One region of the Rhodococcus wratislaviensis genome, then DNA from elsewhere that is predicted to be linked to it. Evidence: riboswitches for the same ligand, from Rfam matches in the RefSeq annotation. Region 1 holds a riboswitch; each other region holds the start of a gene.
The links. Region 1 has a riboswitch for glycine ahead of gcvP (aminomethyl-transferring glycine dehydrogenase). Riboswitches for the same ligand answer to the same signal wherever they lie in the genome.
Positions count from the first base shown of each region.

Region 2: another riboswitch for glycine. It lies ahead of gcvP (aminomethyl-transferring glycine dehydrogenase); the one in region 1 lies ahead of gcvP (aminomethyl-transferring glycine dehydrogenase).
Region 3: another riboswitch for glycine. It lies ahead of WKC72_RS08285 (DUF5058 family protein); the one in region 1 lies ahead of gcvP (aminomethyl-transferring glycine dehydrogenase).

Region 1 covers NZ_CP150488.1:4,020,106-4,022,366, reverse strand. The annotation lists gene gcvP (aminomethyl-transferring glycine dehydrogenase) at 1-886, opposite strand, end outside; glycine riboswitch at 1,061-1,184, opposite strand; gene WKC72_RS18545 (MerR family transcriptional regulator) at 1,254-1,874, opposite strand; gene WKC72_RS18540 (bifunctional nuclease family protein) at 2,157-2,261, opposite strand, start outside.
Region 2 covers NZ_CP150488.1:1,853,615-1,855,875, forward strand. The annotation lists gene gcvP (aminomethyl-transferring glycine dehydrogenase) at 1-1,249, opposite strand, end outside; glycine riboswitch at 1,447-1,538, opposite strand; gene lipA (lipoyl synthase) at 1,820-2,261, shown strand, end outside.
Region 3 covers NZ_CP150488.1:1,857,203-1,859,463, forward strand. The annotation lists gene lpdA (dihydrolipoyl dehydrogenase) at 1-570, shown strand, start outside; glycine riboswitch at 774-865, shown strand; glycine riboswitch at 869-969, shown strand; gene WKC72_RS08285 (DUF5058 family protein) at 1,093-1,785, shown strand; gene WKC72_RS08290 (hypothetical protein) at 1,815-2,261, shown strand, end outside.

The sequences.
Region 1 (2,261 bases):
GTGCATGCTTGGTGTGCACGGCGAGGTAGCCGGCGTGCGGGCCACCGAAGCCCATCGGGACACCGAACCGCTGCGTGGTGCCGAAGCAGGCGTCGGCCCCGATCTCGCCGGGCGGGGTGAGGAGGGTGAGCGCCAGCAGATCCGCCCCGACCGCGACCAGTGCGCCGCGCTCGTGGGCGGCGGCGATCACGTCGGTGTAGTCGACGATGCGACCGGACCCGCCGGGCATCTGCGCGAGGACACCGAAGAAGTCACCGTCCGGGAGGCCGGCGGACAGGTCGGCCACCACGATCTCGATGCCGAGCGGCTCGGCCCGGGTCTCGACGACGGCCAGCGTCTGCGGGAACAGGTCGGAGTCGACGACGAACCGCGGGGACTTGCTCTTGCTCGCCCGGCGCAGCAGCGTCATCGCCTCGGCGGCGGCGGTGGCCTCGTCGAGCATCGACGAGTTGGCGACCTCCATGCCGGTCAGGTCGGCGACCATCGTCTGGAAGTTGAGGAGGGCTTCGAGGCGGCCCTGGCTGATCTCGGGCTGGTACGGCGTGTAGGCCGTGTACCAGGCCGGGTTCTCGATGATGTTCCGGATCAGGACCGGCGGGGTGAGGGTGTCGTAGTAGCCGAGACCGATCATGGACGTCGCCACGGTGTTCTGCGCGGCGAGTGCGGACAGTTCGGCGAGCGCCTCGTGCTCGGATACCGGTGCGGGCAGTGCGTCGAGGCCGTCGGCGATGCCGCCCGTGACCCCGTCCAGGATGACGGCGGGGACGGCCTTCGACGCGAGGTCGTCGAGCGAATCGGCTCCGACCAGTTCGAGAATGTGCGCGAGTTCCGCAGCGTTCGGGCCGACATGACGATCGGCGAATGTACGGCTTCCAGCGTCGATCACGACAACTCCCAAGCAGTTCGGAGGATCAGGACACGCCCCGCGTAGCGGAACGTCCCTCCCCCTCTGTCGCCTGCTCGAGTCGAGCGCCTGAGAGATTCGGTACCGTCGTTCGCGTGTGAAGACGGCCCTTTCCCCGTGGGCGGGTGGGTGCTCCCACCGCTTTCCAGAGACGTCGGAGCCCGCACGGTCCTGTCTGCCTGAGAGATTGACGGGGAGGTGTTGCTCCTTCGGCGCCCGAACTCCCGCACACACGATGTTTCTGTGCTTGCAGTGCCCGGAACTCTCCCGCACGGCGTCGACGCACCGCCCAGTCTATGTCACGGCTGCAGATGGCGGCGCAGGCAGCGCCGCCGCCGACGGATACGGGCTAGCCTGTCTTGCGGCTCGCTCGGTTCTTGCGCCGCGACGCCAGTTCGTCCTCGGGGCTCTGCTCGCTCTCGCCGCCGTCGGCGCGCTCTGCCGGGAAATCGGCGATGGTGCCGGTCAGTTCGCGCATCGCACCGCTCACCGCGATACCGAAGACACCCTGCCCGCCCTGGAGCAGATCGACGACCTCTTCCGGGGACGTGCACTCGTAGACCGTGGTCCCGTCCGAGAAAAGTGTGATCTTGGCCAAGTCCCGCACTCCGCGCTTACGGAGGTGGTCGACGGCCACTCGGATGTTCTGCAGGGATATTCCGGTGTCGAGCAGACGCTTGACGATTTTGAGGACGAGGATGTCTTTGAACGAGTACAGCCGTTGGCTGCCCGAGCCTGCTGCGCCACGAATGGACGGCACGACGAGGGATGTGCGAGCCCAGTAATCGAGCTGGCGGTAGGTGATTCCCGCGATCTGGCAGGCGATGGGGACGCGGTATCCGACGAGGTCGTCGGGCACGGAATCGTCCGGGAAGAGGCCCGGTTGGATCTCCTCGGAGCTGAATTCGGACTCGGCAACGTTGTCGCCGGGCGCAAGATTCAGCGCATTCTCCTGCGGCCGATCTCCCACTGACTACTCCCTCTCGCATGTTGCACTGAACCCGACGATCAGTGCGCCTGTGACGCGCGTCGCCAGTGTCCGCGGCACAGCCGCAGCACATCGGGCGGCGCAAGCGCCACCAGTGACATCGAGCTAGTCCGTACCCTGAACCTACTCAGCGTACGCCCGATACAATCTGCAGGGCAGAAAATCACTGCACCGAACGCTATGACTCCGAAGAGACCGGGTCAACGCAACGCGCCGGGAGAACGTCAACCGTTACCGCGCCCGAGGCTTTTCTGCAGGTGCACATCAGCCGTCAGTGGCCTTGAAATCGTCCGGCGACACGGACTCGAGGAATTCCTTGAACTTCTCGACCTCGTCCTCGCGCTCGTCGGGCATGACCAGACCGGCCTC
Region 2 (2,261 bases), 2.2 Mb from region 1:
TCGCGACGTGGTCGGCGTCGACGAGACGGAGGTTGATCCCGTCGCGATCGGCGAGTGCCACGATCGTCTCGGCGCCCGCCGGGACCCGCACGAGAACCGTGTCGAAGAAGGTGTCGTGGACGATCGTGTGACCGGCGGCGCGGAGGCTGCCGGCGATGGTCGTCGCGTGGGCGTGCACCTGGTTCGCGATGGCGCGCAACCCTTCCGGGCCGTGGTATGCGGCGTACATCGCGGCGACGTTGGCGAGCAATGCCTGCGCCGTGCAGATGTTGCTGGTTGCCTTGTCACGCCGGATGTGCTGTTCGCGGGTCTGCAGCGCCAGCCGGTAGGCGGTCTTCCCGTCGACGTCGACGGATACTCCGACGAGGCGGCCGGGCAGCATGCGCTCGAGTCCGCCGCGCACGGCCATGTAGCCGGCGTGCGGTCCGCCGAAGAACAGGGGCACACCGAAACGCTGCGCCGACCCGACCGCGATGTCTGCGCCCTGCTCGCCGGGCGGCGTCAGGATCGTCAGCGACAGCAGATCCGCCGCGACGGTGGTCAACGCACCACGCGCCTTCGCCGCGGCGATCATCGCAGCCAGGTCGCGCACCGCGCCGCTCGCCCCGGGCGCCTGGAAGACCACCCCGAACATGTCACCGTCGGGCAGTTCCCCGGACAGGTCCGCGACCACCACCTCGATGCCCACCGCCTTCGCTCGTCCCCGGACGACGGCCAGGGTCTGCGGCAGGCAGTCCGCGTCGAGGACGACGCGGTTGGTGGCGGCCTTCGGCTTGTTCGCGCGCCGCATCAGCAGCACCGCCTCCATCACGGCGGTTGCCTCGTCGAGCAGCGAGGCGCCGGCCAGGGGAAGCGCGGTGAGATCCTCGATGACGGTCTGGAACGTCAGCAGCGCCTCCAGCCGGCCCTGGGAGATCTCCGGCTGGTACGGGGTGTAGGCCGTGTACCAGGCCGGGGACTCCAGGATGTTCCGCCGCAACACCGCGGGCGTGACGGTGTCGGAGTATCCGAGACCGATCATCTGGACGCGGGTCTCGTTGCGCTCCGACAGGGCCCGCAGATCGGCGAGCACCTGCTGCTCGGACCGCCCCGCGGGCAGACTCAGGGGCTGTGAGCTTCGGATCTGCTCCGGCACCGCGCTGTCGATCAGGTTCGCCAGGGTGTCGTAGCCGAGGGTGCCGAGCATGCGCCGGGACGCGTCGGCGTCCGGGCCGATGTGGCGCGAGGGAAAGTCGCTGGTGAGGGGCACGCCATGAGTGGCGGTGCGGGTTTCTGCTGGCACGAGGTGACTCCGGTTTCGTTGAGTCCGGACCGCACCGGACATCGACAAGGGGGCACCTCCCCGCTCTGTCCTGAAACCTGAGAGTTTGGGCGCACCGCAACTGCGGCGTGCTCTTCACCTTCGGTAAGTTCCGGCCGTACGGCCGACGCTTTCTCCAGAGTTGCCTCTGCGCTGCGGTACTGGGGCCTGAGAGATTCCCGGGGAGGAAGTTGCTCCTACGGCGCCTCCGAGACGGAGGTTCTCCCGCTGCGCGTCAACGGCGTCTTCAGTTGTGATTGGCCAAACAGTACACAGGAGCCCCGGGTTTGTCTCCTCGGACCGACGGTCTTGCCAAAAGTCCACGTCGTTTGGCATCCTCGATGCATCTTCGCTCCGACGTGACCGCACACGCCGGGCGACCAGAGCCCAGATGCTTGCAGCCGCAACGGTTGTCGATGTGTGCTCGCTCTCCCCGCTCACCCTTCCCGGTGCCGCGCTGTCCACCGCGCGGGCCCGACGTCGCATACCGACCGGTTTCGACCGGTCCTAGGAGTTCACATGACTGCAGTCCCTGACGGCCGCCGACTGCTCCGCCTCGAAGTCCGCAACGCAAAGACCCCGGTCGAACGCAAACCGTCGTGGATGAAGGTGCAGATGCGGACGGGCCCCGAATACCGGGAACTCGCAGCCCTCGTCGAACGCGAGAACCTGCACACCGTGTGCCAGGAGGCCGGGTGTCCCAACATCTTCGAATGCTGGGAGGACCGTGAGGCGACGTTCCTCATCGGCGGAAGCCAGTGCACCCGGCGGTGCGACTTCTGCCAGATCGACACCGGCCGTCCCGCCGCACTCGATCGGGGAGAGCCCAGGAGGGTCGCGGAGTCGGTACAGACCATGGGCCTTCGATACGCCACCGTCACGGGCGTGGCCCGCGATGATCTGCCGGACGGCGGCGCCTGGCTGTACGCCGAGACGGTGCGGCAAATTCACGACTTGTGCC
Region 3 (2,261 bases), 2.2 Mb from region 1:
TCCATGGGGTACGAGGAGACCGGTGTGATGCTCGACAAAGGCTTCGTGGTGACCAGTGACCGACTGCGCACCACGGTCCCGAACGTCTTCGCGGTCGGCGACATCGTCCCCGGTCTCCAACTGGCCCACCGCGGCTTCCAGCAGGGCATCTTCGTGGCCGAGGAGATCGCCGGGCAGCGCCCCGACCCCATCGACGAGACCGGCATTCCGCGGGTCACCTACTCCCACCCCGAGGTCGCGTCCGTCGGGTTGACCGAGACCGCGGCCCGGGAGAAGTTCGGCGACAAGGTCGAGACCGTCACCTACGACCTCGCCGGTAACGGCAAGAGCCAGATCCTGAAGACGTCGGGGGCGGTCAAGCTCGTGGTGGCGCCGACCGGGGTGGTCGTCGGCGTGCACATGGTCGGCGACCGAGTCGGCGAGCTGATCGGTGAGGCGCAGCTGCTCTACAACTTCCAGGTCGACGCCGCGCAGGCGGCGAAGTTCGTCCACGCCCACCCCACACAGGGCGAGGCGCTCGGTGAGGCGCTGATGGCGGTGGCCGGCAAACCGCTCCACGTCCACGTCTGACCCCCATGTGAGTGGCAAAGTGTGCTGGCGCACGCTTTGCCACTCACATGGGGTGTTCGGCATGCGAACGCGCACTGGCGATTTCCGACCAGGAACTGTCGAGTTAACACGCCGGAACGGTGAAGTCATGCTTTCGTAATACGTCTGCGGAACAGTACGTCCCGAGTCAGTTCGATTCGGAACCATCTCGATGGTTTCTCCCTATGAACCTGGCTGGAGAGTTCCGGGACCGCGTCCCGGGCGCCGAAGGAGCAAGTACCCACAAACTCTCAGGCACCAGGACAGTCAGGGTCGGGAACTCTGGAGAGCAGCGTGTCGCCTGTAACGGCACGCTCACCGACGGGGCACGATGACCACTCCCACGAGTGTGTCTCCAAACTCTCAGGTTACGGAACAGAGCGGGTGTCAGCCGAGGTGATCCACCGGATCACCCTCACATCGCTCGAGCAATCGGTTCACCGGTTACTCACTCTCCCTGGGAGATCCATGAATGTGACTGCTAGTGGGACATCCACGAACATCATGGCTGTCGCCAACTCACCTGTTCTCTGGGTGGCCGTTGCCGGCATCTTCGTCGTCATCGTCGTGCAGTCGGCGATCTACATGACCGCGGTCCGCAAGGTGGCACCCGTCGCGGACATGTCGCCGGAAGACATGAAAGTCTCGTTCCGCTCCGGCGCCGTCTCGGCGATCGGACCGTCCCTGGCGGTCTGCCTCGTCGCGATCGCCCTCCTCGCTCTCTTCGGCACGCCCGCGGTGCTGGCCCGCATCGGCTTGATCGGCTCCGCCGCGTACGACGTGTCCGCGGCCAGCATCGCCGCCGACTCCATGGGCGCGAAACTCGGCGCCGACACGTACACCCAGAACGTGTTCGTCGTCGCCTTCTTCGCCATGAGCATCGGCGGCGTGATGTGGATGCTGTCCGCGCTCATCCTCACTCCACTGCTCAAGCGGGGCGACGCGAAGATCCGCACGGTGAATCCGGCGTTGATGGCGGTCGTCCCCTCAGCCGCTCTGATCGGCGCGTTCGCATCGCTGGGCTTTCAGGAACTGACGAAGTCCAGCTACCACATCGTCGCGTTCGCCGCCTCCGCAGTCGCGATGGGGATCTGCCTCTTCGTCGCCCGCACGTTCGGCAAGAGCTGGCTCCGCGAATGGGGACTGGGCATTTCGATCCTCGTCGCCCTCACCGTCACCTACCTGGTCACCTCCTGATTCACGACTCGCACGGAAAGGACTTTTCGATGACTACCGACGAAGCCGTAACAGTGTCCACCGGCGCGCGTGAACTCGCCGAATTCGACAAGACGACATCCCGCTGGGGTCGTATCACGATGATCGCCGGGTTGCTCCTGTCGATCGGTGCGCCTCTGTACCTGGTGTTCTCGGGTGAGGTGGACGTCACGGCGGGCCAGTTGTGGACCGCGTTTGCCGCGGTGGCCGGGACCTTCTTCATCATCTGGCTGGTCGAACCCCTGACCTATTTCCCCATCCTCGGTCCGGCCGCGATGTACCAGGCGTTCATGATCGGCAACATCGCGAACAAGCTGTTGCCCGCCGCGCTGATCGCGCAGACGAACATCGGAGCCAAACCCGGATCCAAGCGGGCCGAACTGGCTGCGGTCCTGGCGATCTGCGGTGCCGCGATGGTGCACCTCGTGTCCCTGGCCGTGTTCGTCGGGCTGCTCGGC